Stieleria sp. JC731: one gene and its partner. The protein of the gene in region 1 interacts with the protein of each later gene in a pairwise test. Links are inferred from orthologs where the notes say so. Each region holds a gene or a part of one and is shown on either strand. Other genes may lie near its edges. The genes, in order: eno and rpe.

The links.
Region 2: the proteins of eno (region 1) and rpe interact in binary tests that used the Escherichia coli proteins (3 or more experiments, as listed by UniProt). The link is inferred for Stieleria sp. JC731 from one-to-one orthologs.

Annotation. Positions count from the first base shown.
Region 1 is NZ_JAJKFQ010000011.1:1,013,658-1,028,977, forward strand. The notes cover bases 5,587-8,419. They hold eno (phosphopyruvate hydratase), read left to right. Parts: upstream 5,587-6,277; coding sequence 6,278-7,561; downstream 7,562-8,419. Other genes in these bases: LOC67_RS20680 (riboflavin synthase), read right to left, coding at 5,587-6,119; LOC67_RS20690 (P-II family nitrogen regulator), read right to left, coding at 7,766-8,068; tgt (tRNA guanosine(34) transglycosylase Tgt), read right to left, coding at 8,065-8,419. In the rest of the region: hypothetical protein, read right to left, coding at 1-473; hypothetical protein, read right to left, coding at 661-2,079; mog (molybdopterin adenylyltransferase), read right to left, coding at 2,761-3,303; M24 family metallopeptidase, read right to left, coding at 3,300-4,436; 16S rRNA (adenine(1518)-N(6)/adenine(1519)-N(6))-dimethyltransferase RsmA, read right to left, coding at 4,506-5,426; more of riboflavin synthase, read right to left, coding at 5,493-5,586; more of tgt, read right to left, coding at 8,420-9,177; tetratricopeptide repeat protein, read right to left, coding at 9,343-10,674; MarR family transcriptional regulator, read left to right, coding at 11,839-12,093; PAS domain-containing methyl-accepting chemotaxis protein, read right to left, coding at 12,245-13,195; cryptochrome/photolyase family protein, read left to right, coding at 13,510-15,021; HEAT repeat domain-containing protein, read right to left, coding at 15,088-15,320. UniProt on the Escherichia coli protein: Catalyzes the reversible conversion of 2-phosphoglycerate (2-PG) into phosphoenolpyruvate (PEP). It is essential for the degradation of carbohydrates via glycolysis.
Region 2 is NZ_JAJKFQ010000002.1:203,732-219,066, forward strand. Bases 6,462-9,309 are described here. They hold rpe (ribulose-phosphate 3-epimerase), read left to right. Parts: upstream 6,462-7,464; coding sequence 7,465-8,154; downstream 8,155-9,309. Other genes in these bases: LOC67_RS06615 (NAD-dependent epimerase/dehydratase family protein), read right to left, coding at 6,462-7,084; LOC67_RS06625 (histidine phosphatase family protein), read left to right, coding at 8,151-8,744; LOC67_RS06630 (bifunctional alpha/beta hydrolase/class I SAM-dependent methyltransferase), read right to left, coding at 8,806-9,309. In the rest of the region: endonuclease/exonuclease/phosphatase family protein, read right to left, coding at 1-745; DUF4112 domain-containing protein, read left to right, coding at 968-1,342; hypothetical protein, read left to right, coding at 1,332-1,931; hypothetical protein, read right to left, coding at 1,877-2,686; hypothetical protein, read right to left, coding at 2,704-5,784; more of NAD-dependent epimerase/dehydratase family protein, read right to left, coding at 5,984-6,461; more of bifunctional alpha/beta hydrolase/class I SAM-dependent methyltransferase, read right to left, coding at 9,310-10,671; CDP-alcohol phosphatidyltransferase family protein, read right to left, coding at 10,693-11,304; phosphatase PAP2/dual specificity phosphatase family protein, read right to left, coding at 11,348-12,685; phosphatidate cytidylyltransferase, read left to right, coding at 12,854-13,831; lysophospholipid acyltransferase family protein, read left to right, coding at 13,843-14,493; IRE (iron responsive element), read right to left, coding at 14,593-15,335. UniProt on the Escherichia coli protein: Catalyzes the reversible epimerization of D-ribulose 5-phosphate to D-xylulose 5-phosphate.

The DNA of each region.
Region 1 (15,320 bases):
TCTTCGCTGGGAAGGTCATCCTTGCTGGGCGGATTGATCTTGCGGTCAACGAATTGATAAACCGCAAAGAAGCAGAACAAAATCGGTACCAAGTACCATTGCGTGTCCAAGCCCAATTGCATCAGCACGATCGGGACCGCAATCGCCAACGCGGCGAACGCGATTTCGTCAATGAAGCGTCGATTTGCTAGATCGCCAAATTGCCGATAGGTCGCTACCGCAGCAAACATTAACACGCAATTGATGATGTTCGAGCTGGCGATATTCCAAAGTCCCGCCTCCCAGACACCGGAAAGGCCAGCGGCAACCAAGCACACCATTTCGGGGACAGACGTCGCGAAACCGGTTAGCTTTCCGCGCGCCTTGACACTCCAGTGCATCGCACTGGCGACATGGTCGATGCCGCGCAGCAAACCATATTTAACAAACAGAATGATCGCAGCCGCAGATGCGATCATAATCAGGGCGTGCATTGTTTTGTCCCAGTATTCCGGCATGGTGATTCGGGTGATACTTAGCGGTTGGTCCTCTAGGTCAGCCTAGTACACCATCAACCTTTGTCGCCCCTGACTCCGTGAAGCTAGCGTTCTTTCCAAAGGGGATTGCGAAGCAGAAAGCGACTTCTTGAGAGATCGAACCTAAATATCAACACGTCGCTAGCTAGTTCGACGTTGAGTCGGCAACCGCGATCGAACGCAGACGCATTGGGCGATCGAGTTCTTCAGTCGGCGCCGAGACCAGGACCGAGATTGTGGCTTGATCGGAAATCTCAGTCGCATCGACAAAGCCGCTGTGAAATTGATTGTCGATTTGGAGCATCCAGTGAAGGCGATTGTGATCCTCTGTGTCTCGTCCCACCGTCAATAAAACGTCGTCGCTCTCTGTTTTTAACTTCGAAACGGACGAGGGTTTGGCATCCTGCTCGCGGTCTTTGGCAAAGACTTCGATGCCATCGCTATAGGGACGGATTCCGATTTCCACTCCATCGATCGCTAAGCCAAACGAACAACGGTTCTTTGACCCCGATGGTAACGACGATTCAATAATGACGGATTGACCGAGCGCAAGCTTTTGTCGTTGATCAACTAGTACGACTTTCTTTTTGTCAGCCTGAGATTTAATCACCAACGACTGATCAGCGACCTCAAAGACACCATCGTTGTTTTCAAATTCGAATCGCTTTTCCAAAGCTGTCGGAAACTCATCGACTGGAACTGCGTTCTGAGGCCAAGTTTCCGAGTCGGCATTGTTGTCTACTTTGCTGATTTGGATTCCGCCAAGTGGACGAAAGCCATCAGGCGAAGCCTTCATTTGGCTGGCGGCTTCTGAGGACTGAGCTTCAATATCGTTTAGGATATCGCCGAACTTGCTGCCAAGCCCCGAACCCAAGCCGCTTCCTTGCTCGCGTCGAGCCACGATCGGGCTTTTGCGATTTCGTGGCGCAGCGGACGATGAGGGGGCCGCCATCGCAGGGGCCTTTCGCCGAACGTTTGATTCGTTTGGCGATTCGGTGCTTTCACTTTCGGATGGTTCCGCCGCACTGGGTTCGGTAGCGATCGAATCGTTTTTCGCAGAATCGACTTGTCGGACATCGGCAGCGCGACGTCCTCCAGGGTCACGGTTAACCCAGTAGATGATTCCGACGATCGCCAACAACAGCGACGCGCTGATCGCATGGATGTGCCATTGGCTTTGTTTTCGTCTGCGGTAAACCGTTGTTGCGCTCGGTTCAGGACTGGAGTTGTGCTCGGCGGCAGGTTCGCTGGATGTTGGCTGTGATGCGGGCTGAGACGCAGCCGCTTTTAATTGGTCATCGTACGCGGTTCGCTGATCTTCGGATAACAATGTCCGTTTTGCGACCGCAACTTGGCTGAGCAATTGCTGAACTGTTTTTCTTTCCGGTCCTGCGGCGAGTTGGTGCAGATACGCACCTCGCTCTTTCGCGGCAGCTTCGATGCGCTCGGGATCACTTTCGAAGTCGTCGATACCTAACAGGGCGTAGTGATTAGGCGGAAGTCGATCGGACGGGATGTCGAGCCATTCTTGGTAGTAGCGTTGAAGATCCGTAGGACTGGACATGCGAAGAGCGTCAAGCGAGAAAAGGAAATCAGTTCAGGGTGAAGCCGTCAACAGCCGCCTAATCAATTCATGCGTCGTCGGTCACTGGGGAACTAGTTATAGCACCGCTCGGGATTGATTGTTCGGTCACGGTGGTGATTTGGCGTCAAACATCGCCCTGTAGAGTGGTGCGTGTGCAGGCCCTGCGGCGTGATTGGATTAGTCAATCGCAAGCCGCAGTTGGCGATGCAGTGTTGGAGCCGAAGGAAACTCGAGCGAGGCTCCCGCCAGCCGCAGCGGACTAGAAGACACGAAACCGTGGCTAGCGCCAAAACGGCTCAGGTGTGATGAACTGAGCCGTGTTCGCGCTAGCGACGGTTTTGTGATCGTTTAGCTTGTTCAGCCGGCAGAGACGCACACACGTAACCGCACGCTGGCGCGTGGCGGCTGATGGATCAATTGAATTGAGCCGTATTCGCGCTAGCGACGGTTATGTGATTGTTTAACCTTTTCAGCGGGCAGAGACGCACACACCTAACCGCACGCTGGCGCGTGGCGGCTGATGGATCAATTGAACTGAGCCGCGATCGCGCTAGCGACGGTTATGTGATCATCTTCTACGGGCAGAGCCCGTGAGACATTGCATGCGAGGCGGGAGTCTCGCACGAGCCTAACCGCACGCTATCTCTATCTCTACTGATCCTATTTTCCCTTTGGACGGAACGCTTGGATTCGGTTTGGATCCGTTTCCAATCGCGGGCCGTCCATTAGGTCGATGCAATAAGGGATTGCCGGAAACACTGCATCCAAACACTCCGCGATCGCTTTGGGTTTTCCAGGTAGATTCACGATCAAGCTGCTTCCCAGCAATCCGGCGGTCTGCCGCGAAAGGATCGCGGTGGGGACTTTCTCCAAAGACACCTTGCGCATCAATTCGCCGAAGCCTGGCATCATCCGATCGCACACCGATTCTGTCGCTTCAGGGGTGACATCACGCGCCGATGGGCCGGTGCCTCCGGTGGTCACAACCAAACAGCATCCTTGTTCGATACAGAGATCTCGTAGCGTCGTTTCGATTGCAGTTCGGTCGTCAGCGATCACACGTGCGACTGGCTCGAAGGGACTGGTCAGGACTTCATCGAGGTATTGCCGGATCGCGGGTCCGCCAAGATCCTCGTATTCGCCTCGGCTCGCACGGTCACTGACAGTGACGATTCCGATTCGCGCAATTTCGCTATCGCTCATGCCCAGTCCAAACCTTCGTGCAAGCGATTCAAGTTTTCGGGCTGGCCTGGGCGAACCACCAACATGTCTTCGACTCGAACGCCACCTTCAAGTCGTCCGTAAAGGCCCGGCTCGATCGTGAACACTTCGCGTTCGAGTAACTCGCCGCCGCCGTGATCGAGCAGAATCGGCTCATGGACTTCGAGTCCGATCCCATGCCCGGTGCCGTGCTGGATCGAAGGCTCGTCAGTAATGGTTCCGCGCGAGGTTTTGTAACCGGCCGCCATCAACGCTCTGTCGGTGGCTTTGTGAACGGCATCGCCGGAGCTACCCGGAACCAGAGCCGCGGTTGCGGCCGCTTTGGCAGCGACAACGGCGGCATGCATGCGTTTAACTGTCTCGCTTGGCTGGCCGTTGACGACCGTTCGTGTGCAGTCACCGCAGTAACGCGTTTGATTGTTCGTGGGGAACAGATCGACGATGATTGGGGTATTGGTCTTCAGCGCTCCGCTACCGGCATGGTGGCAATCGGCCACTTGCGGGGCCATCGCAATGATCGCGCCGTGTGACATCGAATACCCGCGCTGCATGAATTCGCGAGCGGCCATCGATCGAACCACTTCACTGGTCAGCGATTCGCCTTGCGAAGCCAAGGTGCCGTCGCCGAGCACGTCTGCCGAAGCGATCGTTTCGCAAATCTGCCGCATCACCGATTCAGTAACACTTTGGGCTTCTGCGAGCCAATGAATTTCCTGTTCTGTCTTTTGACGCCGATCGACAACGCCAAGATCTTTGTCGTAGTCGACATTGATGCCTTGTTGGCTTAAATGCCATGCGAAGATGAAGGGAAATGTCCGGTCGACGGTGACGGACTGAAGTCCTTCCTTGACGCAGAACTGTGCCAGTGCCTGCGCGGTTGCGGTTTCGCGATCCGCGTCGAGGCCATTTGCAGGTGCGAAGTCGGCGGGACAGAACACCTGTGCGGCGTCACTATTTTCGCGAACGCGATGCATCTCCAAGTCACGGACGATGGCGAACTGCTGAGACGGCATTTCGATCCAAGCGGCAGGATCACCCAGGCCAACTCGAAGGCGTCGGAACAGGGTCGGGTTTTTCTCGGCGATGCCGGCAAAGAGCTTTGCGTTTTGACTCACGGCGACGGTTTTTTACAGTTGGGTGTTGGCAGAGGTTGACACAAAATCGTTGCTACGATCGCGTCGGTTTTATTGATCGCTCGAGTGTTCCGCTTCGGCAACCCGCAAGCTTTCGACCAGCGTCTTGATTTGCTCAACGGAAAGCTGTTCGGCGCGTGAGTCTTCGTTGTGTCCAAGCTGTTGCAGGATTTCGTCAATCACGGACTTATCCAGTCTTCCTTTCATCGCGCTGATAACGTTGCTACGTAGAAATTTGCGACGGTGAAAGAACAGCGCGCGAACGGTTTCGTGAAAGTACTTCAGATCGGGAATGGTGTCGCGTTTGGCTCGATCAAGGTCCATCCGTAAAACTGCGGAGTCGACTTTGGGGCGTGGCCAGAAGACTTTGGGACCGAGCACGCGAACGATTTCGGCGTTGCAGTTTGATTGGATCCAGATACTCAGAGCGCTGTAGTCCTTCGTGGACGGCTGGGCAACGATCCGTTCGGCGAGTTCCTTTTGGATCGTCACGACCATCGAATCAGGCGCGGGGGTTTGGTGCAGCAAATTCGAAATGATGGGTGTCGCGACGTTGTAAGGAAGGTTGGCGACGAGCAGGAATCTCGCTTCGTCCCCGATCCGCTGCATCGCCTCGCGGATCGATTCCATCACATCGTCACGCAGTGAATTTTTGTTTCGCAGCGCGTCGCCTTGAATCAGTTTGACATTCGGGCGATGCGCCAATTCTTCGCTTGCAAGCTGATGAAGGTTCTTGTCAATCTCGACGGTCAGGACCGCGGCGGCTTTATCAGCGAGTTGACTGGTCAGCGATCCGACACCGGTCCCGACTTCGAGCACGACGTCGTTGGGTTGTATTTCTGCCGAGTCGGCGATCAAGTTGACGAGGTTTAGATCGATCAGGAAGTTCTGTCCGTATTTCGAAACCGGTCGTAAGCCGGCTTCGCTAAGGCGACGGGACAGATAGCTGGCGGTTTGGCGTGGTTGATTCAAAACGTATGTGCCTGTCTTTGTTGACCCAGATGTTTGTTGCCCCAATGTCCGCGGGTGGCGGTTGGTCTAGCTGGGAGCATTGAAGGACTGAATTTGTTCGTCTGAAAGGAGTCCGAGCGATCGTTGGACGTATTTTGCCAACAGGTCTGTTTCCAAATTGACTTTGTCGCCGACGTTCCGTTGGCCAAGCGTGGTAACGCTCAGGGTGTGCGGAATCAGCGCGACCGTAAAACTGTCTGCGTCGGCATCGACGACCGTCAAGCTGATTCCGTCGATCGCAATACTGCCTTTACCCACGACCTGTGAAGCGTACTGTGTTGGCAGCCGAAATCGAAGGGTTGCCCATGGGGGATCCTCGGTCCTTTCGATCAATTCGCCCAGCGTGTCGACGTGACCGCTGACATAATGGCCCCCCATTCTTGCCCCGACCGCTAGCGATCGTTCCAAGTTGACTTGGCTATTTTTTTCCAGTGAACCCAAGTTGGTGCGTGACAGCGTTTCCTCACCGGCTTCGAAATCAAGCACGTCCGAATCGATCGCGACAACTGTCAAGCAGCATCCGTTGACACAGATACTGTCGCCGAGACTGGCATCAGAAGCGATCAATTCGGATTGAATTCGAAGACGTTTTCCGGGTGGTGCATCGATCAGATCGACGACCGTTCCCATCGTTTCTACGAGACCAGTGAACATTGTGGACGAACCAAGGGTGTAAATTGTCGCCAAAGCGGTCGGCGGGTAGTCACTTGAGCCTGCATTGGACAGAATGCCGCCCGAACCGACAAGCGTTGGCTTTAGGCATTCCCCCCTTAACACACCCCCAACCGAACCAATTTGCAAGAGGAATTCCGATGTCCCTGATCCAAGCGATCCACGCACGCCAGATTCTCGACAGCCGCGGAAACCCCACGATTGAATGCGAGGTCCTGTTGGAGGACGGTGCGCATGGTCGTGCGGCGGTCCCCAGCGGTGCCAGCACTGGCGCCCACGAAGCTTGGGAACTGCGTGACGGCGATAAGTCTGTCTTCCTCGGCAAAGGCGTTCTGACCGCGGTCAACAACGTCAACGAAAAGATCGCTAGCGAACTGCAAGGCATGGACGCTCTGGACCAAGCCGAAATCGACGCCGCGATGATCAACCTGGACGGCACGGACAACAAGAGCAACCTCGGTGCTAACGCCATCTTGGGCGTTTCTTTGGCAACCGCACACGCCGCCGCCGCTTCGACCGGCCAACCTCTGTATCGCTACCTCGGTGGCGTCGGAGCACGTTTGCTGCCCGCACCGATGATGAACATCATCAACGGTGGTGAGCACGCGGATAACTCAGTCGACATCCAAGAGTTCATGGTGATGCCGCTGGGCTTCGAACGTTTCAGTGACGCACTGCGTTGCGGAACCGAAATCTTCCACAACCTGAAAAAGGTTCTCAGCAGCAAAGGTTACAACACCGCTGTCGGTGACGAAGGCGGTTTCGCTCCTGACTTGAAGAGCAACCAAGAAGCTCTAGACGTCATCATGCAAGCGATCGACCAAGCTGGTTACAAAGCCGGCGAACAAGTCTGGATCGCTCTGGATGCCGCATCGACCGAATTCTACGACCGCGACAAGCAAAAGTACTCGATCGACGGCAAGGAACTGTCGGGCGACGAAATGGTCGACTTCTTGGCCGACTGGTGCGAAAAGTACCCCATCTGCAGCATCGAAGACGGTTGCGACGAAGACGATTGGGCCACCTGGAAGAAGCTGACCGAGCGAGTTGGCGACAAGGTTCAACTGGTTGGCGATGACTTGTTCGTTACCAACGTTCAACGTCTGCAAAAAGGTATCGACGAAGGAATCGCGAACAGCATCCTGATCAAAGTCAACCAAATCGGTTCGCTGACCGAAACCATCGACTCGATCCAACTGGCCGCTCGCCACGGTTACACCGCCGTCACGAGCCACCGCAGTGGTGAAACCGAAGACAGCACCATCGCTGACTTGGCAGTTGCATTGTGCACCGGCCAGATCAAGACCGGTTCGGCTAGCCGAAGCGATCGTATGGCAAAGTACAACCAACTGCTCCGCATCGAAGAAATGTTGGGCGACGCAGCTCTTTACGGCGGACCACACTTCGCTGCCAAGCTGAAGTAGTCTCTGCCAAATTGATTGACGCCTTTTAGGCTTGTCAGACAAAACTATCGAAAGGGTTCCGGCAAATGTCGGAACCCTTCTTTAATGGGTATGAGTCGATGCCGCGCTGGTGTGCGAGCGAAGAAGACTCTTTGGCCGCCAGCTTATTTAAGCCGAAACGCGCCAGCTTGTTTCTGACAGAGCCATTGCTGGCCGAGTCGTCGCCTACTGAAATACTTCCACTGGCAGGGTGAAGACTTTGCCATCACCGATTCGGCCTGTCCGTGCCGCCGCGACGACCTTTTCGAGAATCTCTTCGTAGCGAGATTCGTCGACCCACATCACGATTTCCACCTTCGGTAGAAACGCTTCGGAGAACTCGGTTTCTTGGTACTCGTCCAAGTAGCTTTTCTGACGCCCGTAGCCCTTCACCTCGCTAACCGAGATGGCTTCCAGCGGCGCACGCTTAAGTGATTCGAGAACTTGTTCGGCCAAGTGCGGACGAACGACCGCAATAATCTGTCTCACTGCATCCCCCACAGTCGTTTCTTTTCGGCGATGTATTCTGTCAGTTTACCTGCTTCGATCGCAGCTCGCGCCCCAGCCATCACACGTTGGTAGTAGTGCAGGTTGTGCAGGGAAAGCAAACTCGGTCCAAGCATTTCTCCGGCGATGAAGAGGTGACGCAGATAGCCGCGGCTATGTCGCGTGCATGTAAAACAGTCACAGGTCGGATCGAGGGGGGAAGTATCCGTTTTGTGAACTGCGTTTCTGATCTTAACGTGTCCGTGTTCGGTAAAGGCGAATCCGTTTCGCCCATTTCGGGTTGGCATGACGCAGTCGAATAAGTCGATGCCGCGTTGAATGCTCTCGAGCAAGTCGATCGGCCGACCGACTCCCATTAGATAGCGAGGTTTGTTGGTGGGAAGTTCCGGCGTCGTCGCTTCGGTGATTCGGTACATCTCGTCGGGAGTCTCGCCGACGCTTAGTCCTCCCACGGCGAAGCCTTCGAAATCCATCGTGGCCATCTCGCGGGCGCACTGTTGGCGAAGCTCGACATCGAGACCGCCCTGCACGATCGCGAACTTTGCTTGGTCGTCACGGCTGGCGTGCTCTAGGCAGCGGCGTGCCCAACGGATCGATCGCTCCATCGCGTCCTGGACTTCGCCTTTTTCGGCTGGCAGGGCGACGACGTGGTCAAGCACCATCGCGACGTCGCTGCCCAGGGCTTCTTGGATCTCGATTGAGTATTCCGGTGTCAGGTTGACGATGGCTCCGTCGATGTGGCTACGGAAGATCACGCTTTGTTCGCTGATCTTGCTGATGTCTTTGAGTGAAAAGACTTGGAAGCCGCCACTGTCGGTCAGGATCGGGCCATCCCAAGAGAACATCGCGTGCAGTCCGCCGAGTGCGCGAACGATTTCAGGACCGGGACGCAGTCCCAGATGGTATGTGTTGCCCAGGATCATATGGGCGCCGGTCGATTTGACCTGATCGATCGTGAGGCCTTTGACCGTCCCTTGAGTCCCTACGGGCATGAAGCCCGGCGTTTGAACCGGTCCATGTGGCGTTTGAAAAGTGCCGCGTCGCGCACCGGTTTGAGGGTCGGTCTGGTGCAGGTCGAAGCGGAAAGTCATCAAACGGAACGGTGCAATTCGGAATGCTCGGCAGCCCATCGGGTGGGCATCATAAAAACAAAGGCCGGATCCGCAGTTGGTGTCGGATCCGACCCGTCGTTTGGTCGTTGGCGATTTGCCAGAACATCACTGGAGGATGATGTTCAGTGCAATACGGCAGCTTTCTCAGTCACCACGAAGCTTCAAACCGAGGTCGGTCAGCTTTTCGCGAACTTCGGTCAAGCTAGTCACACCAAAGTTCTTGCACTCAAGAAGCTCGTCACCGGTTTTACGAAGCAATTCGCCGATCGTGTTCAGTTGCAAACGAGCCATACATTTGCGTGCACGAACGGAGAGGTTCAGATCCGAAATCGGACGCTCCAGCATCGCCTGCTCGTCGGGAGACAGGTGGCTGGTGTCGACCGGTGGGTCGGCAGTTTTCTTTTCGTGTGCGAACTGACCGAGCTTGAGGCCCTTGGAGGTCAGCATTTCGCGAATTTCGATCAAGCTGGTTTCGCCAAAGTTTTTGCTCGACAGCAGCTCGGATTCGGTCGTGCGAGTCAGATCGCCGATCGATTCGATGCCCATCTTCGACAAGCAGTTGCGGCTTCGAACACTGAGTTCAAAGTTCGCGACCGGCATTGCCAAGGTTTGAGTCAGGCGATCATTGCGACGCTGCATTTCTTCGTCGTACAGCATGTTGCCGTTTGCCGAAGCGTCTTTGACGTACAGGCGAGTACGCGGATCGTGTGGATGTGAATCCAGGATTCGCTTGTAGCAAGCTTGCGCCTTATCGAATTCGTTGCGGTCTTCGTAGATCAGCCCAAGGTTGATCAGTGCACCGACTCCGGTTGGGAACGCTTTCGCAGCCCGCTCGTAAAGCTTGATTGCTTCTTCGTCGTTGCCCATTCGATCGTTTTCCCATGCCAAGCCAAACAAAGCTCCCGCATGGTTTTCGTCGGTTTGGACAGCACGCTGGTAAAGCGTGATTGCTTCTTCGCGACGACCGCCGAGGTAAGCAACCGTCGAAGCACGTTGGTACATGTATTCGGCAGTCTGCTCGGCAGGGCCAAAGATGTCGTCGAGCAACATCATGGCCTTTTCGATTCGGCCTGCATATCGATTTGATTCCGCGATGAAGATCTTGCATTGATCTTCGTTGTATCCCGCGGTCTGTGCTTTTTCGTAGGTTTGAATGGCATCATCGTAACGCTTCAGCTCGAACATACTTCGAGCGGCGTAGAACAATGCCGTCGCGCTGCCGTCAGCAGCTTGCAGAGTTCCAAGTGACTCCGAGAAACGGCCCAACAGGAATTGGCAAACACCCATTTTGGTTTTGCCAGCCGGTGTGATGTTCTCGTCGTGTTCCATTTCGGACACGGCATCGCGAAGTTCGGCAAAATGACCGTAGTTCTCCGCGATCATCTGACGAATCTCCACTACGTCATTCGGGCCGAACGAATTGTTCGACAGAATGAGTTCTTTCAAGTCGACGACGTCCAGTTCGACTTCATTCATCAGGTCCAGTTTCTCCTGCCCGATCGGCGATGGGCTGTTGAAGGACATAGTGGCTTTCGGTGGTCTCAACGGTCGAGACACGCCGAAGCTGGGGCTAAACGCGTGGGGAATCTCCCCAGGATTGGAATATTTACCGAAAAAAAAGTTTTTTGTCGAGTCGTGGCACGCGGATCGCTCAGATTCGGGCACAAAACCCGCCAATTTTTGTCCAGATAGTTGGCTTCGGTACGCCTTTGCGTCGATTTTGAGCGTTTTTGGAAGATTCCGGCCCTGAGAATTTTATCCGTGCGAACACTGACGGTCGGGCAATGCTCTCTTCTTTTCGCACGCGTGGTGCATGACATCGCTTGCCCCTCCAGTGCTGGGTTCGTTGGCAAAGCTGATGTGAGTTTGCTTTTGTTTTCCACCCACGCCTGAATTCGCTGGCGCTCGACAACTGATTTAAGTAATTCCTGCCAACGTGAAAAACACATCGAAAGCACCCTGGTCGAGACAGGAATCGTTTTGTAATTTGCTGGACATCGATCACTTCGGCGTCCGATATAGTTCGGCACAAGTGAGCATGCCGACGTAGCTCAGCTGGTAGAGCGTCGCATTCGTAATGCGCAGGTCGCCGGTTCAAATCCGGCCGTCGGCTCTTTGGCATCCTCAAAGCGAAATCACATTGCCTTTCTAAGGCTGTTGCTTTTTAAGATTTCGCAGCCCACGGACCCAGATCATTCGGACCGCCGGTTCGCTCTTCTGTTCCGGTCCTATCAGTGCTTCCTGTCAAACAGTGAAGCACGTCTGATTGTACCTTGGTCGATTAACACAGCGAAGACATGTGGTTTTTCGCTTGAACCGGTTTAGCGATGGGTAACCAGCAAGTATGCGTGTGAGTTTGTCCTGTCGACGAACGCAACCAAACAGCGTCATCTGTGCTGAAATCGCCACTTGCGATTTTGGTTGGACAGCAGGCTGATTTGTGCTGTCGCGTGGAACTTTGAGAGGCGAGGTCGGTGTTTCCTCGCTGTGTTGAGACTATCTTGGATGCTCGCTGTTTGCAGTGATCGCTGTAACTTCGGCTAAGCCCTTCCTGCTATGGAGCTCAGCCTTTTATAATCAAGTTCGCGGATCAATATGTGCTCGTTTGACGGACAATCTTCTCGGCATCTGGAGAAAGAAATGGACCCACAATCCGATGAATTCACATACAAGCAGGGCCAATATCTCGCATTTATCGATGCGTATGTCAAATTGAATCGGCGTGCACCAGCAGAGTCAGATTTCCAACGCTACTTTCGCGTATCACCGCCAACGGTTCACAACATGAGCAAGACGCTCACAGCAAGGCAACTGATTGAGCGGAAACCCGGAGTCGCACGAAGCATCACATTGCGAATTGACAGCGATAGGATCCCGCCGCTTGATGAGGCATGACACGATGATCGGGCCGTAGCAACATCTTTTACTGACGCGACACGTAGAAAATCAGCGAACCGAGATGTGAAAGGCAGCCGCTGAAAACACCGGTTGCGAAATCCTGGTTTCCCGGCGGCGGCTCCATTGCCGCCGCCGTTCAAGTGGCTAGCTAGATGCGGAGCATCGTTGCCGTTTGATTTAGGTTGGCCATCGTTGCTGATTGTTCTTCGACGGCAGCGGCAATCGAGTGCATGCTTTCGGTGACGATTCGAATGCGTTCATTCAAACTGGATGAAGCTTGGACATTCGACGCGATCAGGGTGCGAATGTCGTCGACCGTTTCGCCAATGCTGTCGGTCGCACTCGCTGTCTGTTTGGCAAGTTCCTTTACCTCGTTGGCAACCACCGCGAATCCCTTGCCGGCTTCACCGGCACGAGCGGACTCGATCGTGGCGTTAAGGGCCAGCAAGTTTGTTTGTTCGGCCAAGCCACGGATCGTTTCGACTACGTCGACAATCAATTGGCTACTCTGTTCGAGTCGGGTAACGGATTGAACGTTTGACGAAATCTCTTCTTCCGTCTTGGTAACTTGGTGAGCCGTTTGGGTCAGTTGTGAAGAGATTTCGTTGATCGTTTCGACCATCTGTTCGATGCTCGTTGCGACCGCTTCGCCGACCTGGACATTGGATGTCTCTTTCTCGACCGCGTTTGTGATCTCTTTCGCAAATTTCAGAATCTTGAAGGGCTTCCCGTACTGGTCCAGCAGCGGGTAGTAGCTTGCGTCGAGCCAGATTTGAGTGCCGTCACTTCGAATGCGACGGAATCTTCCCGAGTGCGGTTCACCGCTGCGGAGCACTCGCCAAAACTGCTCGTAAGCAGCGCTTCCGGCTTCATGCGGATCCATGAAAATGCGGTGGTGCATGCCGACGATTTCATCCTCTGATCGATATCGCATCGCTTGCAGGAAGTTGTCGTTTGCCTCAATGATTGTCCCGTCCATGTTGAACTCGATCACCGCCTGGACGTTACTGATCGCGTCGAGTTTAGACTTGGAGTCCCACAACTCGTCTAGTTTTTCCTCGTCCTCGACAGCCGTGCTTGAATTCCAAAGCCATCCCATTCGAAGCCCTCTTGTGCGACGTTGCGCCGTCTAGATTCCAGCATGATTTGAAAGCCTCCCCACGTTGACCGTTGGAGGTTGGCCTAACGAAGCTAAGTGTTGGAGCGCGGGGGGCTGAGTAGCGATCTCAATCGATACTTTTCGTTTGATTGACGGCGAACATTCCGGCGACGTCAGCTTTGTGTGACGGTGGAGCGTCGCTTTTGTCCGGCGTCTTGAGATGGTCCAACGGTTTACTCGGATATTAACGGTCGTTTTCACGATTGGCAGCTTTCTACAGTGCTGTCCCGCACTTCAATTCGACTTCCCTGTTAGTGACCGCCCTCTTGATCCTTCTGATTTTCCCTCACCAACTGTTCGATCCTCATCCAGGAATTGACCTACAGCCAGATGAAGTGCTGTTTATCGAAGACAGCCTGTTCTTCGGGGATACGCAGTATCCGGCAAAGTTTCATCTGCAAAAGCTTTGGTTGCATCGCGCATCGATGCGACGCTACGCGGACAGGTTGTCGGATCAGGAAATGCAGCTGCACTATCTTGCCTACGAGCCAGGCGAAGTGCTGAAGCATCAGTTAAAACGGCACTTCGATGGTCAAGCATCGACCGATGGCGATTGGGCTGTGGTTGATCCCGTGGACTTCATTCTCGAAAAGCGACTACGCGCCGCTGCCAAGCAATTCGGTGCCAAGCTGGAGGTGCTGCAAACGCCAGGGTTCATTAACACCCCTGAAGAAAACCATTCGTATCGAAGTGAAAAGTCGCGATGGTACATGGCAGACTTTTACAAGTGGCAGCGTAGACGGATGAACGTCTTGATCGATTCTGAAGGCGAGCCGCAAGGCGGACAATGGAGTTTCGATGAGGACAATCGCAAGAAGGTCCCCAAGAAGCTGCTCAAGGACTTACCAACGCTGACATCCTTCCGCAGAAACGAGATTGATAAGGAGGCGTGTGAATCGGTTGCTGAGCAGTTTGCTGACAACCCAGGGTCTTTGGACGAACTTTATTATCCAACCACACACAGCCAGGCCGAACGTTGGCTTGAAGACTTTGTTGCGCAGCGGTTGGAGAACTTCGGACCCTATGAAGACGCGATCGAAGAAGGCCAATCATGGCTTTGGCATAGCGTTTTGACCCCGGCGTTAAACATCGGCTTGCTTACACCCCAACAAGTCATCGATGAAGCATTGGCCTATGCTGACAAAAATGATACTCCGATCAACTCGATCGAAGGCTTCGTCAGGCAAGTGATCGGATGGCGCGAGTTCATGCGGGCGACCTATCAGGATCTCGGCGTCAAAATGCGGACGACCAATCACTGGAAGCATCATCGCGCGTTGCCGTCGTGCTTCTACGATGGTTCCACCGGGATTGACCCAATCGATGATACCATTCGCCGATTGCTTGAAACTGGATATTGTCACCACATCGAAAGGCTGATGGTCTTGGGCGGATTCATGTTCCTCTGTGAGATCGATCCGGATGACATTTATCGCTGGTTCATGGAGATGTTCATCGACAGCTATGACTGGGTGATGGTTCCCAATGTTTACGCGATGAGTCAAAACGCTGATGGCGGACAGATCACAACGAAGCCGTACTTTTCCGGTTCGTCCTATGTCCGCAAGATGAGCCACTATGCGAAGGGCCCATGGTGCGATGTTTGGGACGGTCTGTATTGGCGATGGATATGGATTCACCGAGATGAGCTTTCTCAGAATCCACGCTGGGCGATGATGTGCAGTATGGCTGAGAAGATGGACGACGCCAAAATGAAAGCCCACCTAGAGAACGCCGAGAATTTCTTAAAGCAAATCTCGCGTTGATCAAACGCACGACGCCTTCAACTTAGGCCGTGCGTCTAAAGGAAACTCACGCAGCCATAGCCCCGCTTATTTAAGCGAACGAGCGTCCTTTTCGGCGATTTGCACATCAGCCGATTCCGTGCCTGGAATGTTGGGCGATTGCTTGGCGTCGATTGCCGCGATCCAAGTTTTTGGATCGTTGCCAAGGTCTTGGTCCATCACGTCACGCAAGCTGTCCATCGCCAAGTAAACGGTCGCCGGATCTTGCTCTTCCAGAATTACACGAAGGGCATTGGTCGGCATCGCACCTTTGTGGTTTT
Region 2 (15,335 bases), on another replicon or contig:
ATTCAAAGTCGCGCACGCGATGAAAAACGCTTGCCAGAATGTTGATCTCGCTGTCCTGATCGTCCGGGTCCACTTTATCGGGGTCAGTATGAACATTGATCGCGGTGAATTGAAACGGGATCTGATCGCTCCCTGCTGGTAGCACCGTTTGGAATGACGCGACCATTGGTTCCCGGTACATCCGATCGCCACTATCGAGAACCACATAGGCACTGCCAGGGACAAATCGAATGCGCGTTCGGTTGTAGACAAACGCGTAGCACTCTTGCCGAGCTTCATTGCCAATCGGTTCGCTGATGACTGCCGAAAAAGCTCCACCAGATTGATTGAGCAAATCGATCAGTTTTTGCAGCGCCGCGCCGTCCTTCCCTCGAATCTCCTGTACTGCCACGAGATCGAATCGGCTGATGATCTGAGCCAGCGTGCCCATCACATCGACACCATGTTCATTCAGCCGCGTATCAGATTTCTTCGTGCCAAAGTTTTCGATATTGAATGTCGCCAACAAAATCTTGTCTTCTGGCGATGCTTCCAACTGCTCTAAAGAAACCGTTTCGCCGCGAAAGCTTGTGTCGGCGTCTTCGGAAAGAAAGTCGTCCAGTGACGAGAAGCTCAATCCACCGGTCAGCAACAGATAGATAGCGTACAACACCCCCGCAGACGTGGCTCCGGGGCCAAACCAACGGAGGAACGGTAGGCTGCTTTTGAATGAGCTCTTCTTACGACGTTTCGAAAAAAGTCCCACTCCGGCCTCCTTGCCGAATCCGCTGTGTCGTGCAACCTAATGGAACGAAGTTGCCAAAGGAATGAATTTTGCGAGTTGATGTAACCTGCTGCCTAAATGACACCAAACGTTCCGAACCACCCAGCCTTGAGGACTTTTCCCCAAAACCGGTCAGTGCGCCTACGGAACGCAGGTTACGTGCCGCTATAGAGAACAAACCGCTCCAGGGGCAATAGCAATCCAATGTCAGAGTACGAAAACATTCGACGCAGAGTCGCAAGGGTCCGCCGGATTGCGTCTTGGCTGGACAGTCGCTTCGTTATCCCCGGAACAGGTATTCGTCTGGGGCTCGATAGCCTTGTGGGTTTGTTGCCAGGGGCTGGTGACGTGGCGACAGCAGTCGTTAGCCTGTGGCTGATTGTCGAAGCCGCCCGAATGGGAGTTTCCTTTCGAACTCTGTTGAAGATGTTTATCAACCTGTTCGTCGATTCGACGTTAGGAACCATCCCGATCGCGGGGGACGTGTTCGACGTATTCTGGAAGTCCAATAACCGCAACGCAAAACTATTGGAAAAAGAGGTTGAACGAATTTACGGAATCCGCTCCGATGCCGAGTAATTCATCCCCAAACGACATCCCGGATTCCGAATCCCACGACGGCATCCATCCACCGGATGCTCAACACGACACTTGGCGATTTACGTTGCTGTGTCACCGAATCGGGAACGCCTTCAAGCGAACCGAAGGTGCGAAACCTAATTCATTGGATCAGGCGAGCTTGGTTCGCCAAACTGAAATCGCTGCTGGTGAATGCCACTGGGACTGGCTTTTTCAACATAGCCATTCGGAAAAGCTCTGGACCTGGGCGACAGACCCATTGATCACCCAACAACACGCGACAGAGCCATTCAGCGTTTGGGGAAACCACCAAGCGATCCGGCTTGCCGATCACCGACAGATTTACCTGGATTTCCAAGGAGACATCGGTGGCGATCGCGGTACGGTTGAACGAATTACGTCCGGCATCATTCGTTCAACCAGTCGCAACGAAGAGCAGTTCACATTCCGGGTAAAAATCCAAACGTCGACGTTCGACTGGGGAGCGACGGACATCGAAGTCGCTTTCAAAACAGACAACGCAAGGCCGGACCGTCAATCGATCGCGACGCCTTCGCCGTGGACGCTGTGGATTGGAAAAGTCAGCTGAGAATCACGTCGATCTTCCGCCGATGCGATTCGATAGACCGCTCCACGTGGTTCGAACTCCGCGAGAGTGCCTTCGCCTGACCGTCCTGCAAAACTGATTTGCCCTTCGGCAAGTTCGATGAATTCGACAATCACTGGCGAAGCATCCATCCCTTCGTACTTCTGCGGGATGTCGATCAACGCGACGGTCTCTCCGTCATGCGTATCCCAACGAAGATTCAGACTCGATTTGGCAAAGATCTTCGAAATGCTGTCTTGAATGCTGACCAAGGGCAGTGGCAGCGCACCGGCATAAATCGAGTTAATTTTGATTGCCAAGCAGTTGGGTTGATCCGTCATCTGAATTCCCAGATCACAGGAAACGACACCTTCAAAGCGACGGCTTTTGATTTGGGCGGCGGCAATGATGTTGCCTTCGTCGATTTTGATTTGCGGGTCCTGCAGTCCCTTGGCTTGCAACTTTTTAAAGTAACGTGGCATCTGATCGATCAACCACGCGTTGATTTGATTTTCAGCGAAGACGGCTTCCCAAAGGCCAGCCTGTTCAACATCCGCTTGCAATTGCTCGACACGAGCCTGCATCTTCTCGCTCGACTGAACGACTTCTGCGGTCGACGTTTTTGATGTCGAAATCGCCCGTTGATAGAACTCGGGGACTTTCTTTGTCTGGCGGTATCCCCACCATGCGCTGATCGACGCTGCAGCAACCAATCCTACGCAGACCAGCAAGACTCGCTTGATCAGACGTTTAAACATGGTGCCTCGCAAGAAAATTAGAATCGAATCGGACGTGGTAGCCAGTCGCGGATTCTTTCCGCAACGCTTTCACGATTTTCTTTGTTTGGACTGTCTTCTGTCGAATTTAGTTCGGCAGTGGGTTGCAGTTCCTTTTCGGAATTCCTTCCTCCGGCACCAGATGATGGTACTCGGACATGTGAGTCTGACTGGGTAAGCAAATGTCGCGCCCATCGGTTACGCAGCAACTCCGCAGCGGGAGCATATTGGCCACGCTGCAAACCCTGGATCGCTAGAAACACTTTACCTTGTAAATGTGATCGTTCCGCCTTTGTTGCAAATTCATGGTGTAGTCGGATTTCATCTATCCACAGTTTACCGGGTGACAAACTGTCGATTGTCAATCGAATTGTCTCTAGATCTGCCGGATCGAGACCGTCGATTTCCAAAACGTTCTTTTTCGTCTGCCATTGGCCATCCGACGGCACTGACAATTGTGAAATGAATCGGACCGGCTCGCCCCCCCGGATGCCTTCCAATGAAACACGAATGTCGTGACTCGGTGGTCTCGGTTTGGCATCGTTCTTAGCAATTTCTGCACCGGCGGCACCTTCTGAAGGATTGCCCGAGAGATTGCTTGCCGCAGTCCCTGACGCATTTGCGATCGTGCCTGCATCCAAATTCAGCATCATCTCAGCAGCAGTTTGCCTGATGGGATTCACCACTGGTTTGGCTTCGGCCCGAATAGCCATCGAAACGGCAAGCCGTCCGGACACAGGAACTTTGATCGGTTCGCTGACAATCCACACGCCGCCATTGATCTGAGCGTTCGAGAACATACGAATCGAATGATCGCCTTGGCTGGCTTCTTGTGCATCGAGCTGGATCGCGTCTGCCGGATACTGTGTATGCATCCAACCGACGATCCCGACTTTTCCGGGAGTCTCAAAGTCTCCGTTGCGCAGCCCCCCATACTCGCCGGGTGAGCCCAATGTGCCAATTTGGTTGACGACGGTTGAAACGAGTGACTTGACGTTTTCTACAGCGAGGTCCTGTGACTGAAAATTTGCCTGCCAACTACGGATCGATAGGTTGGACTCTTCCGCGATCAGATTCATCATGGACGACGGCCCCAAGACGATCTTGTCGTCCGAGGAATAGACCGTACTGCTCACCAAATCGACAAGTCTGACCGCGGACGGTGTTGCCAGTCGCACCTCATTCGTCCACGGAGCCTCGTTGATGATTGTCAATCGAGTGGACTGTTGTGGCCCGGTTGTTGAAAAAACGTGCACGCCCAATTGTGATGATGACGCATCGCTGCTGGGAATCGTTCGCATCGATAGTGGGATCATGCGAATCTGAGCGATTGTGTTTTGAAGCTGAGCGTCAATCGCCACTGGAATCGAATCGGACTTGATCACGATTCTCGCTGGACTGTCACGAACAATACGCTCAATCAAATCCGTGTTACGCAGCGGCTCAACCAGGGCATGTCCCTCTACATCATCAACCGGGCTGATATCGACTACGGCCGCATCAATGGTCTGGGAACCCGGGTGACGAATCACATCAACGGTTGTTCCGATAGATTGGCTCCAGTTCTCAAACGCTTCGAACGCGATTTGGCTGCTCAGTTCTAACTCGATGTTGGATTCGAATTGCACCAACTGTTCAAGTACGCGTCGGTCGATCAGATGATTGTGTGGCTCCGCCCCGCCCAAACGAACGAGAATTTTATCGTACTGAAGCCAACTTGCATGGTCATCGATACGACGCGTTGCCATTTCGATCACATGCAACAAACTGGTGCTCGCGGCAAACCGCCCCGATATCGACGCTCTCGTCGGAGCATCAACCAATTGCCCAGCCCACCGCCATGAGTTGGTCGACCAGATAAGTTCGCGAGTTTGGCCTCCGCCGTCTCCTGACGCTTGTGCTTGTTCTTCCGCACTTTGTTCGCTTGGAAGGGATCGACGGAAAAGCTCAAACGAAAGAATTGAAAAATCGCCAACCTCATTCTGATTTGTCAGACGGACGAACTGAGGCTCACCGCTCCCACGATGCAGCACGTTGACATCGCCAAGCTTGATTGGCTGCGGCAAGGCGGCATCGATTTGTGGAGCGATTGAGAGGAATTGCTCCTGAACCGGACCATCGAACTCCGGTGTCGGTGAAACTTCAATCAGTAACTTCGTGGGCTCTTTCAGATTCGAGGCCGATTGAAGCGAAAGCCTGATTTGACCAAGTTCACCTGACGCTATCGCTGGCATTACCGCGATCACATTTGCCTTCGCCTTCAGAAGCTGATCTTTCAGAGGACTCTCATCTCTCCAACTAGGGATCGGAAGGGATTCACCAACACGTTTTGCACCAGGAACAAACCGAGTCGCGTCAGGAATCCAGCGTGTACCGATCCAATGGTTTGCATCAAAACGCGTCGCAGCGCCGACCGAAATCCAGCGAAGTGGTATCGTTGTCGACGCCCCGAGTTCAAGCTCTGAAGCAACGTTTAATTCGCTTGATGCCGCTTCGACCGTCACCCACGGCGTTTGTATTTGAGCAACCGTCTCACTATCGCGTAGCGAAAAGCGGTCCCAGATCTTGTCTTTGGGTTCTAACAACCGCAAACGAATCTCATAGACTCCGGCTTGGTCTGGGGAATCTGATGCGATTGAGATGGGTTCCGAATTGCCTTCGGAGTCCAACGTGACTTGCGTTTGTTCGCGTGCGACGACATTCCCGCTTTGGACTTGAACCAATTCGTATTGGAGTCGCAATCTGGCGCCGGCATGGCTGGCGAGCGAGTCAATGGAAACAGACAGTGCTGATGAATCGGATACGTTCGTAATCGGCCAGGAAGCCCTCGAACACCTCAGTCGGAATGGCTTGGTTGTTCCATCGTAGAGCGACTGAAATTTGGCGGAACGCTGATGAACATTTGCCACGGGGTTGGCAGCACAAGCTTGCCGCTTACTATCGGCAATGGCAATGATCAGCGAGATGACAACCAAAACATGCAGCAACAACTCAGTTGGCATCACGCGCATCAACAACACGCCTGTCGGCCGATCTCGGAACACATTGCTGCGTTCGCTCGGACTTCCTTGTCCTTGCATCAACATCGTTCAGTGGTTGGATGGGATAGTCAGTTTATGGCTGCGTTGGGAATCGATCGCCCAGTCAGACCGCAAAGTCAATCACGCCCTCCAGGCATCACTTGAGTGCAACGACAGAGATCCGCTCTCTCGTGTCGAATAAATTGCCCCAAAATCAACCTGCAATCAGCGCAGGAACCTGACCTTAGCCGCCGAGCGGCTACGAAGGCAAGACGAATCGATTGCGAATCCATTCAGCCGCATCATCAAGCGTTTTGTCCGCACTACGGATTTCGTAATCCAATTCGCGAATTGCACGTGAACTGTCGTACCAATGGTATTGCCCACTCATCCTGACCTGGGCACTATTGACGTCCGTTTCATTGCCACTGACCTTGGTCCATAAGTCTCCAACGAGCCCCGCCAAGTATTCGACACCGGGTCCCAATGTTTGAACCGGGGGACGGCTGTCCATGCGATTGGCCATTTCCGTCCAAAGCTCGCGGTAAGTCAGATTGTGTCCAGCCATGATGAACTGACGCCCTGATTCACCATCGTAGTCAATCGCGGAAACCACGCCTTTGGCGACATCACGTGAATCGCAGAGGCTACAACCTCCACGCGGTGCCACCGGTTTCCAACTTTTACCGACCTCGATCAGCATCCTTCCGCTGCTTGGTTTCCAATCCCATGGGCCTAGCATGAACCCTGGATGCACGATCACGGCGTCCAGCCCTGATGCGACCGCACGATGAACCTCTTCGGTTCCTGCTCGCTTACTTTCAACGTATGCGCATGGAACTTGGCCACCCGCGTGCGCAAGCGGTGTATCTTCGTCAGCGATCATTTCTCGAGACCCCAGCGCGATCGCGTTAACGGTTCCGATATAGATCAAACGCTTCCTTTGCTGCAAACATGCCTGTGCGATCCGCTTCGTGCCATCTCGGTTGACGCGCATCGATTCCGCTTGCTGCTTCCAGCCAAGATGAATCATGGCTGCACAATGGATAACGGCATCGCAGGATTCGATTGCCGATTCGATCGGAACAGCATCGCCCGATGGCTGCCCATCGTTCTTTTGCCCGTCCGCATTGCTTGTCGGATCGTCTGCAAATTCGCCTTCGATGACCTCTAAAACCTCCAGCCCATCGGTTTGATCAGCTTGGGCGATCGGCTGCTTCGGGTTCAGCTCTATCCCCTGAAAAACCTCTGGATCGGGTCGTTTGCGGACGAACGCGATCGAGTGATAGCCCTGTCGAGCAAGTTCGCGAATGATGGTGTTACCGAGGAGGCCCGTCGCACCGGTGACGAGGATCCGCATATCGATCTCAATATTCGAGGACGAAAGCCGACTCGCGGGCTAGCTTTCGATTCTTTTTTAATGTTGATTTAAATTCCCTTGCCAGGGCATCCAATTAGCCAAGATCGAGGAAATCCGTTTGGAAACGTAGCAGGATTCCACCTTGGCTACCATGTGAACCGGACGAGGTGAATTGACAAGGTACCCACCCGTTGACCAACCTGTCTGCTGATCGATTTTCAGCGGATTGACTCCAGCATCCCCGTTCGGCGTACTTTCGCCCGAACACGGCTCCCGCAGAGCCTTCACTTGGGATTGCTGTCGGTGTCCAAGGATAGGGCCGAGTCCAACCATTTGGCACCGATGCCGATCCGCTTGTCCAAGAAACGAGATTGAACTGCATGTCGCGAGACAAGCTGGATATTATTCGCAAGTCTGCCCCAAGTGTTCTGCCAAGCTTATTGCTGTGTGATTTCGGCGATCTGAAAGGTGAAATCGCACGCTTGGAAGACGCCGGTTCAGAAGTTCTGCACCTGGACGTCATGGACGGAAACTTCGTTGGCAACCTGACCTATGGGATGCCGATTGTCGAAGGAATCCGTCGGCATAGTGACTTGCCAATGGATGTCCATTTGATGATCACGGATCCGTTGTCATACGCCAAACCAATGGTGGATGCGGGCGCGGACCTACTGACGTTTCATGTCGAAGCCGTCGAGGATGCTGCCGCTGTCGCAGCAAGCATCAAAGATCTCGATGTTGGCGTCGGTGTCGCATTAAACCCTGACACCCCATTGAGTGCGATCGAGTCCTGCCTCGATATCGTGGACATGGTTCTAGTGATGAGCGTCAAAGCAGGCTTTGGCGGTCAAAAGTTCAATCCGATTGCACTTGAGAAGCTTCGTTCACTGAAATCGTCTCATCCCGATCTGCTACTGGAAATTGACGGTGGCATCGATGGCGAGACAATCGGCCCGGCTCGCGCAGCTGGCTGCGATCTGTTTGTGGTTGGGTCTGCAATATTCAAGAAAGACGACTACAAGTCTGCGATCTCGCTTTTAGACGCTGCGATCGACGGAGCCGTCTCATGAGCCGAACCGCAACGATGACTCGTGTCTTGCTGATTCGGCCAGGCGCGACAGATTTTGATGAACAGGGTCGCATGAAGGGCTGCCTCGACATGCCATTGAGCTCTCGTGGCGACGAGCAGGTCAATGCGCTCACCGAACAGCTTGCCCACTTTGATCTGCGGACGATCTATTACGCGCCTTGCGAAAGTGCATCGGAGACCGCTCGACGACTTTCCAAGCGTTTGGTTCGCCAAGGCTGTGACACGAAAGTCAAAATGGTCGAAGCATTTCGCAACCTGGATCATGGGCTGTGGCATGGCAAACTGATCGACGAAGTTCGACGAAATCATCCTCGCGTATATCGCTTGGGTATCGAACATCCCGAGGTGTTCTGCGCCCCCGGCGGCGAACCATTGGGCGATGCACGAACTCGCATCAGCAAGGCGATTCGCAAATGCACCAAAAAGGCTCGTGACGGTGTGATCGGACTGATTATTCCAGAACCGCTCGCGTCGGTCGCCGAAAATATCCTCAACGGCGAAGAACTGAAAAGCCTTTGGAAACACGAAACCGATTCGGCGAATTGGACACTGATCGAAACTGAGATTTAATTGGACTCAATGTCCAAGATTGGTTCCGATCAGCAATGCTGCCTAATCAGTGCCTGTTCGATCAAACCTTACGTGCTTTGGCAACGCTAAAGATTCCCCAGCGATCGATCAGCAATCTTTCGCGGTGCATTCCGGCCTCGCGAACAAGTGAGTCCATCTCTCCCTGGCTGCGGCAACGCATCACCCAAGGGTCTCCATCGCGATTGGGTAACACCTTCGCAATCATTTCTTGTTGTGGGTGCCAAGGCTGGTCGGTATAGATCAGCCACCCACCATCGCAAAGCACACTCGCGATTCCTGCCAAAGACTTTTCGATTGGTTGGTTGTCCGGGAACAATTCATAAAGCCCAGAGACGATCACGATCTGAACCGGTTTATCGCCGGCCGCCTTCCTAATTGAGTCGGCATCGAAAGCGTCACTCTGTTTGAATTCGACGCGATCACCGATGCCTAGCGACTTGGAAATTTGCATTCCCTCTTCCAACCCACCAGCATCGCGATCACAGAGCGTTGCGGTGATTTGGGTATCAGAGTTTCGCTTGATCGTTTCCTGAACGTATCGTCCAGGTCCGGCCGCGATATCCAGGATACGAACTTCACCGAATTCTTGAGTTGCTTGGGCGATAGTTTGATCCAGCAGTTGCTCTAGATGAACTTTTCGTTGTCGGATGCCTTTCCAACCAACGGCATCCAGATAACCGCGATCGATCATTCGACCAACGGACGAAATCCCTTCGGCCTTGTCGCGATAAACATGGTCGAGCGACTGACCGCTGTCGAATCCACTTTTCCAACCGATGCGAACACCACGGCTAAGTCGACCGGCCGTATTCAACATTAAGCGCTGCAGCGAATACCAAGCCGACGACGCTATCGACTGCGACTCTTTCAGCTTGCGATACTTTCTTTCGGACGGGATAGCCAATTGCTGACTGCTCGCGGGGATCTTTGGCCCCACGAATTGTCGCTTAAGAAATGCGGACGTTTGCTTGATAACTTGGGCACGATCGCGTTCCCAGAATGTGCTGTGATAAAACCCCTTCAGCTCAACAAGTTGTTTGTCAGAAGACGACAACCCCGCAAAGAATTGTTTCTGCGCATCGTTTCGCACAACATAGTCTTTGTCCGAAACGAACATCAATGTTGGTGTTGTGATCGCTGAAGCATCATCCATCAATCTGGTTGAGCTATCGTACAAGTCCAACAATACGTTGACAGCGATTTGAGGTGAGATCAACGGATCGCTTGCGTAACGCCTGGCTTGATCATGGTCGTGAGTCAACATTTTGGGCTTAACGTAGCTGCTGATAAAGCTTTGGGGCCGAACCTTGTGAAGCAATCGCAACCCCGGAATCGCTAGCGGCACATAAAGCTTGATGCGCAAGGCAGGAGTCGCCAGCACCATTGCTCGCACCGGTCGGGCATAGTCGTGAATCCAAGCCGCCGCCAAAACCGCACCAACGCTTTGACCGACGACACCCATTTCCGAAATTGGCAAACCAAACTTTGTCGAAAGATGGCAAGCGAATTCGTCGGCATCTTGAACCATCCGCGCGAAGCTTTCGGCAGCACCACGTGCCCCCTGTGTCCGTCCATGACCGCGAGCATCCCAGGCGAAAAACCAACAGTCATCGAGCTCACTTGTTTCGACAAACTCCTGCCATCTTTCGGAATGCTCGTGCCCACGGTGAAACAACAAAACCGATCGTTGGCTTTCGCTGGCAGGTCGCCAATAGCGATAAAAGATGATTTGCCCGTCACTTGCAACAAATGAATCCTCGACTGATCTTCGTTCCTTGCAACTGGACTTTGGAGCTTCAGCGATTGAGCGGCTACGGTGCAGGGCACTTGCCGCGATCGGTGCTGACTCGCACCGTTCTTCGGGCTGTTGCTCGGAAACATTTTGGCGAAGGGTGATTGTCGTCACGGCGAAGGCTTTGGTTTGAGTTTAAATCGCGGTCTGCAATTGAAGAGCCTTCCGGCAGCGATTCCAAACGGAGATTACTGACAAAAAGATCAGACAAACCAGATAGCCGCTTGCAACCGATGCATTGATCCATCCGGCTGCCAATAGGGTTGAAAGTAGGCCAACCCAAAAGGCGCGGTCACTCTTTCCCATCGGGCCGTCATAGCGACGTTCTCCACCAACTTGAATCGCGGTCATTCCTGCAAATTCAACAATGACCGCTAGGACCACAAACAGCACCAGCAACCAAACCGAAAGCTGTGAAACCAATGCGAGTGGCAAGTACAAACAAACGTCGCTCACAATGTCCCCGAGTTCATTCAGGATGGCTCCCAAGTTGCTCTTCTGGTTGAACTCCCTTGCCAACATACCGTCGATCGCGTTAAGCCCCATGCGAATTAGCAAGACCACCGGCATCATCGCCAAGGCCCACCAGGACATCGGGAACAGTACGACCAAAAGCCCTTGGCAAACCGAGATCAAGACGGCAAAAAGAGTGACCTGATTCGCCGTCACGCCTTGGCTGGCGAGGAACCTCACGACAGGTCGAAGGACCGATTGAAACTTTGGCTTTAAGTCGTAAACGCTGGGCATGATTTAATCTCGGGTGAACTGTTTGACGGCGACCGGACGGCAACTAAGCCGTCGCGACGGTTCCGAACTGCAAGCAACGTATTTCAGGTCGAACAACAATATCCGGACGAGATAGCCGGATCCGATCGAAAGCCGCTTCGGCTGACCGACATCGCCCGGTTTTGACAAGCCAAGCAGCGACGATCGCGGCGCTACGCGAATAACCGGCCTTGCAATGGATCAGAACCCCACGATGCCGATTGGCTTCGATAAACCTTACCGCAATTTCGATTTGGCTCTCTGTTGGCGCGGTCAGATCAAGAATTGGCAATTCAAGACGCTCAAGTTCCAGCAACTGAGAATTTTCGTTGAACGCGACACAAACATCGACCACCGCACCAATTGCGTTCTGTTCGATTTGGCGTTCTTCACATGCTGTTGGCAAGCGACCAATCCACACGTTGTCGACGACATGATCAGCGACATTTGATCGTCTTGCGTAGTACTTCCAAGAAAGCCATTGTCCTGCGAGCACCGGTCCCATCAATATCCTGGCTGGCCATGAAATCCTGCCATTCTTGCGGCGGTAGATCGAATCGCCCAACTTGAGATAGCCGAGTGCAGTGATGCCACAAGCCACGCCTGGCCAAAGCGTCAGCCAACCACAGCTCGGAATCCAAGCCATAGGTGCGATCAGTAGCAAACTGGCAGCTCCATAGATCGAAGCGATCCCGAAGTCCGGTGTGGCTTTTCGCTTCCATCCCAATCCATCGAAGACATACATCACCACCACCGCCAGAACGAAACCACCAACGACGTCAATAAAGTGATGCTGGTACAGCAGCAAAGTTGATAGGCCGATTAAACAGAACCAAAGATTCATCAACACCCTGGAAAGGCCACGGCAGTGCCTTCCGAAGTGAACCGCCAAAACGGTCCGCAGCGCAATGTGCATCGATGGGCAAAGGTTGAACGGCTTATCCATCGCCGTAAACCAGGTGTAGATCGAACCGAAGAAGCCGCTTGGCTGCGGCCGCTCGACAGCCAGTTCAAGCGGGTAGACCAAGAAGCAAACGGCAGCGACGATCACAATCGCTGATAGTCGCTGGCCCAAGACACGTAGTTCAGAACGAGTGGAACATACAAAGGGCGCGATCACGAAAAACAGATCGATGGACATGTATGGAATGATCATCGCGGGAACAAATGGGATCGCTTTCTCCCATTCGTAGTACCAGGTTCCAACGTCTTGTCGGTAAGAAGTCAAAAACGCGGCCCCACCATAGAACATCAGAAACAAAGCCGATGTGACGGCAGCCACCATGACGGATTCCGGCCATGTCGGCTTGGCATTTGGTGACCGGCTTGCGTCTTTGTCGCGAATTGGCGAGATGGGGTTCATGCGATGTCCCGAGTGCGCGTGTGTGTTTCCACACAAGAGCCTGCTTGTCAGGATTTGTGCGCAGCATGGCGTATCGATAGCGCAGCGGCGGGCTCTTGGGTATCTATCGCTGAGGCGTCCACCATCCGGCGGCACGCCCCCACCAGAATCAACTATCTTGGTAGGTCTATGGAACACCTAGCAATCGAAGTCCGTTACACCCTTTTGGGCATTGCCGTCGCCCTCGGCGCTGCAACCGTGTTGGTCTTGGTCGCAAGATGGTTGTTCAACAAGGATCAAGATGGCGAGCTAACTAGCCGTATCAAAACGTGGTGGGTCATCGTCGGCTTGTTCGTTGCAGCGATCGTCCCCGCAGCAAACTCAGCAGTTTGGCTCTTCGCATTTGTCAGCTTTTTGGCGTTGAAAGAGTTCTTGTCGATGACGCCGACACGTCGGGCAGATCGGCGGGTATTGTTCTACGCCTATGCCACGATTCCGCTTCAGTACTACTTTGCGGCAGTGAACTGGTACGGCATGTTCATCGTGTTCATTCCGGTCATCATGTTCATCGCTTTGCCAGCCCGAATGATCACGATCGGCCGTACCGAAGGATTTCTGAAAGCTGCGGGCACCCTACATTGGGGTTTGATGTTGACAGTTTTCAGCCTGTCGCACGCTGCGATCCTGCTGACCTTTGATCCGACGCTATCCGATTCGGTTCGGCTTATTGGTAGCTACCCTTCCGAAGTCGGCAAACGCCATCCCGGGCCAGGGCTTCTATTGCTGCTGGTGTTGATGACAGAACTGAACGACATCTTTCAGTTCTGTTGGGGTAAATCCTGCGGCGGCCGAAAAGTCGCCCCCACGGTCAGTCCAGGAAAAACCTATGCCGGACTGATCGGTGGCGCTGCAACAACGATCCTCGTCTCCATCATCCTTGGCCCCAAGTTGACGCTGATGGATTGGAAATGCTCTGGCATCGCAGGAGTCATCATTGCGTTTGCGGGCTTCTTTGGTGACCTTTGCATGTCGTCTCTAAAACGCGATCTGAAAATCAAAGACTTCGGCGCGACTCTTCCTGGCCATGGTGGCGTTTTAGACCGAGTTGACTCGCTGATATTCACCGCGCCACTGTTCTTCCACTTCGTCTATTACTTCTACGGCTGAGCCTGTACCGAATGAACCACAAATTGCGATGGCTATTTTTCGCGATCGTCATTCGGCCGTTGATGATCGTCATTCTCGGAACAAACCTAAAGCATCCCGAGCGAATTCCTGGTGATGGTCCGGCAATCATCGTTGCCAACCACAATAGCCATTTGGACGTCTTTGCTCTAATGCACGTGCTCGGCTTGTCGCGTCTCAAGAAGGTCCGACCGGTGGCCGCAGCGGACTACTTTTTAAGCCGACCGCTACGCAGTTGGTTCGCCAGGAAGATCGTCGGAATCATCCCCATTGACCGCAACCAAGTCGGGCGAAGCCCCGACGGTCGGCATCCTCTACAAGACATCTCGGATTCACTGGCCAATGACGAGATCGTCTTACTGTTTCCCGAAGGCACCCGAGGTGAACCTGAACTGCTAAAAGAGCTACAGACCGGCGTCGCACACTTGGCGCGACGTCACCCCGAGGTCCCCATCATTCCGGTTTTCATGCGTGGACTGGGCAAAGCCCTACCGAAAGGAGAGGCGATCTTGGTGCCGTTTCTCTGTGACATCGTTTTTGGCAGCCCACTCCCGTCTGGACTTTCCAAACGCGATTTCATGTGCCAACTGAACGATTCAATCGATTCCCTATCGGCCGAACTCGGTGGTGGCCAATGGGATTAATACTGTCCCCTGGAAATGCGTTCAAGACATAGAGAAAGGCACGAGGTTTTATCCCCGTGCCTTTCATGATTTCCAATTTAGCGAAGTCGCTTCAGTCGATCAGTTCGATTCGACCTCTTCGGACTCCTCATCGGCCCCTGGATCAGATTCGGTCGCTGGTTGTTCTTCCGCGGCAGTATCTTCAGATTCAGCGGCGTCTTCGGCCATCTCTTCAGTCGTAGATTCCGCACCGCCCGATTGATCACCGCCCTCTGCGGAGTCACTTACTTCGGAGTCACTCGCTTCAGCTTCGCTCTCTGCTTTTGACTCAGACGATTGCTCCGGCTCGGACACGGTCTCATTGTCTTCTGCTGCCATCTCAGCATCAGCAGGTTCTTCGGCCGACTCGAGCGCAGGCTCAGCATCAGAGTCAGCTTTGGCTTCTTCTTCAGCAGCCTTCATCGCTTCCAACTCACGAGCACGCTCTTCTTCTTCGAGTTCTTTCTTACGGTTGGCAGCCAACTCGCCCTGTTGTTCACGAACAGTTTTATACGCATCGGCATTCTGGATACCGTTTTCACTGTTCATCATTCGGGCGAACGTTGCCAACGGGAAGTCGTCAGGAAGATCTTCCGAATCAATCGCGATCATGTATCGGCGAATCGACATGTAGAGGTCTTCTGCCGAATCATCGATTGTCAAAATCGGATAGTCGTCGAAGATCTCGGCCCAGATTTCAAACGCCTTCTTGTACTTTTCAATTGCGACGTAGATTTCTGCGTCGGCATTTGCCTTCTCGGCTTCATAAATCAACCGGCGTGCCTCAACCGTCCGCTCTTCTTGCTCAGCCATCGCCAAGCTTT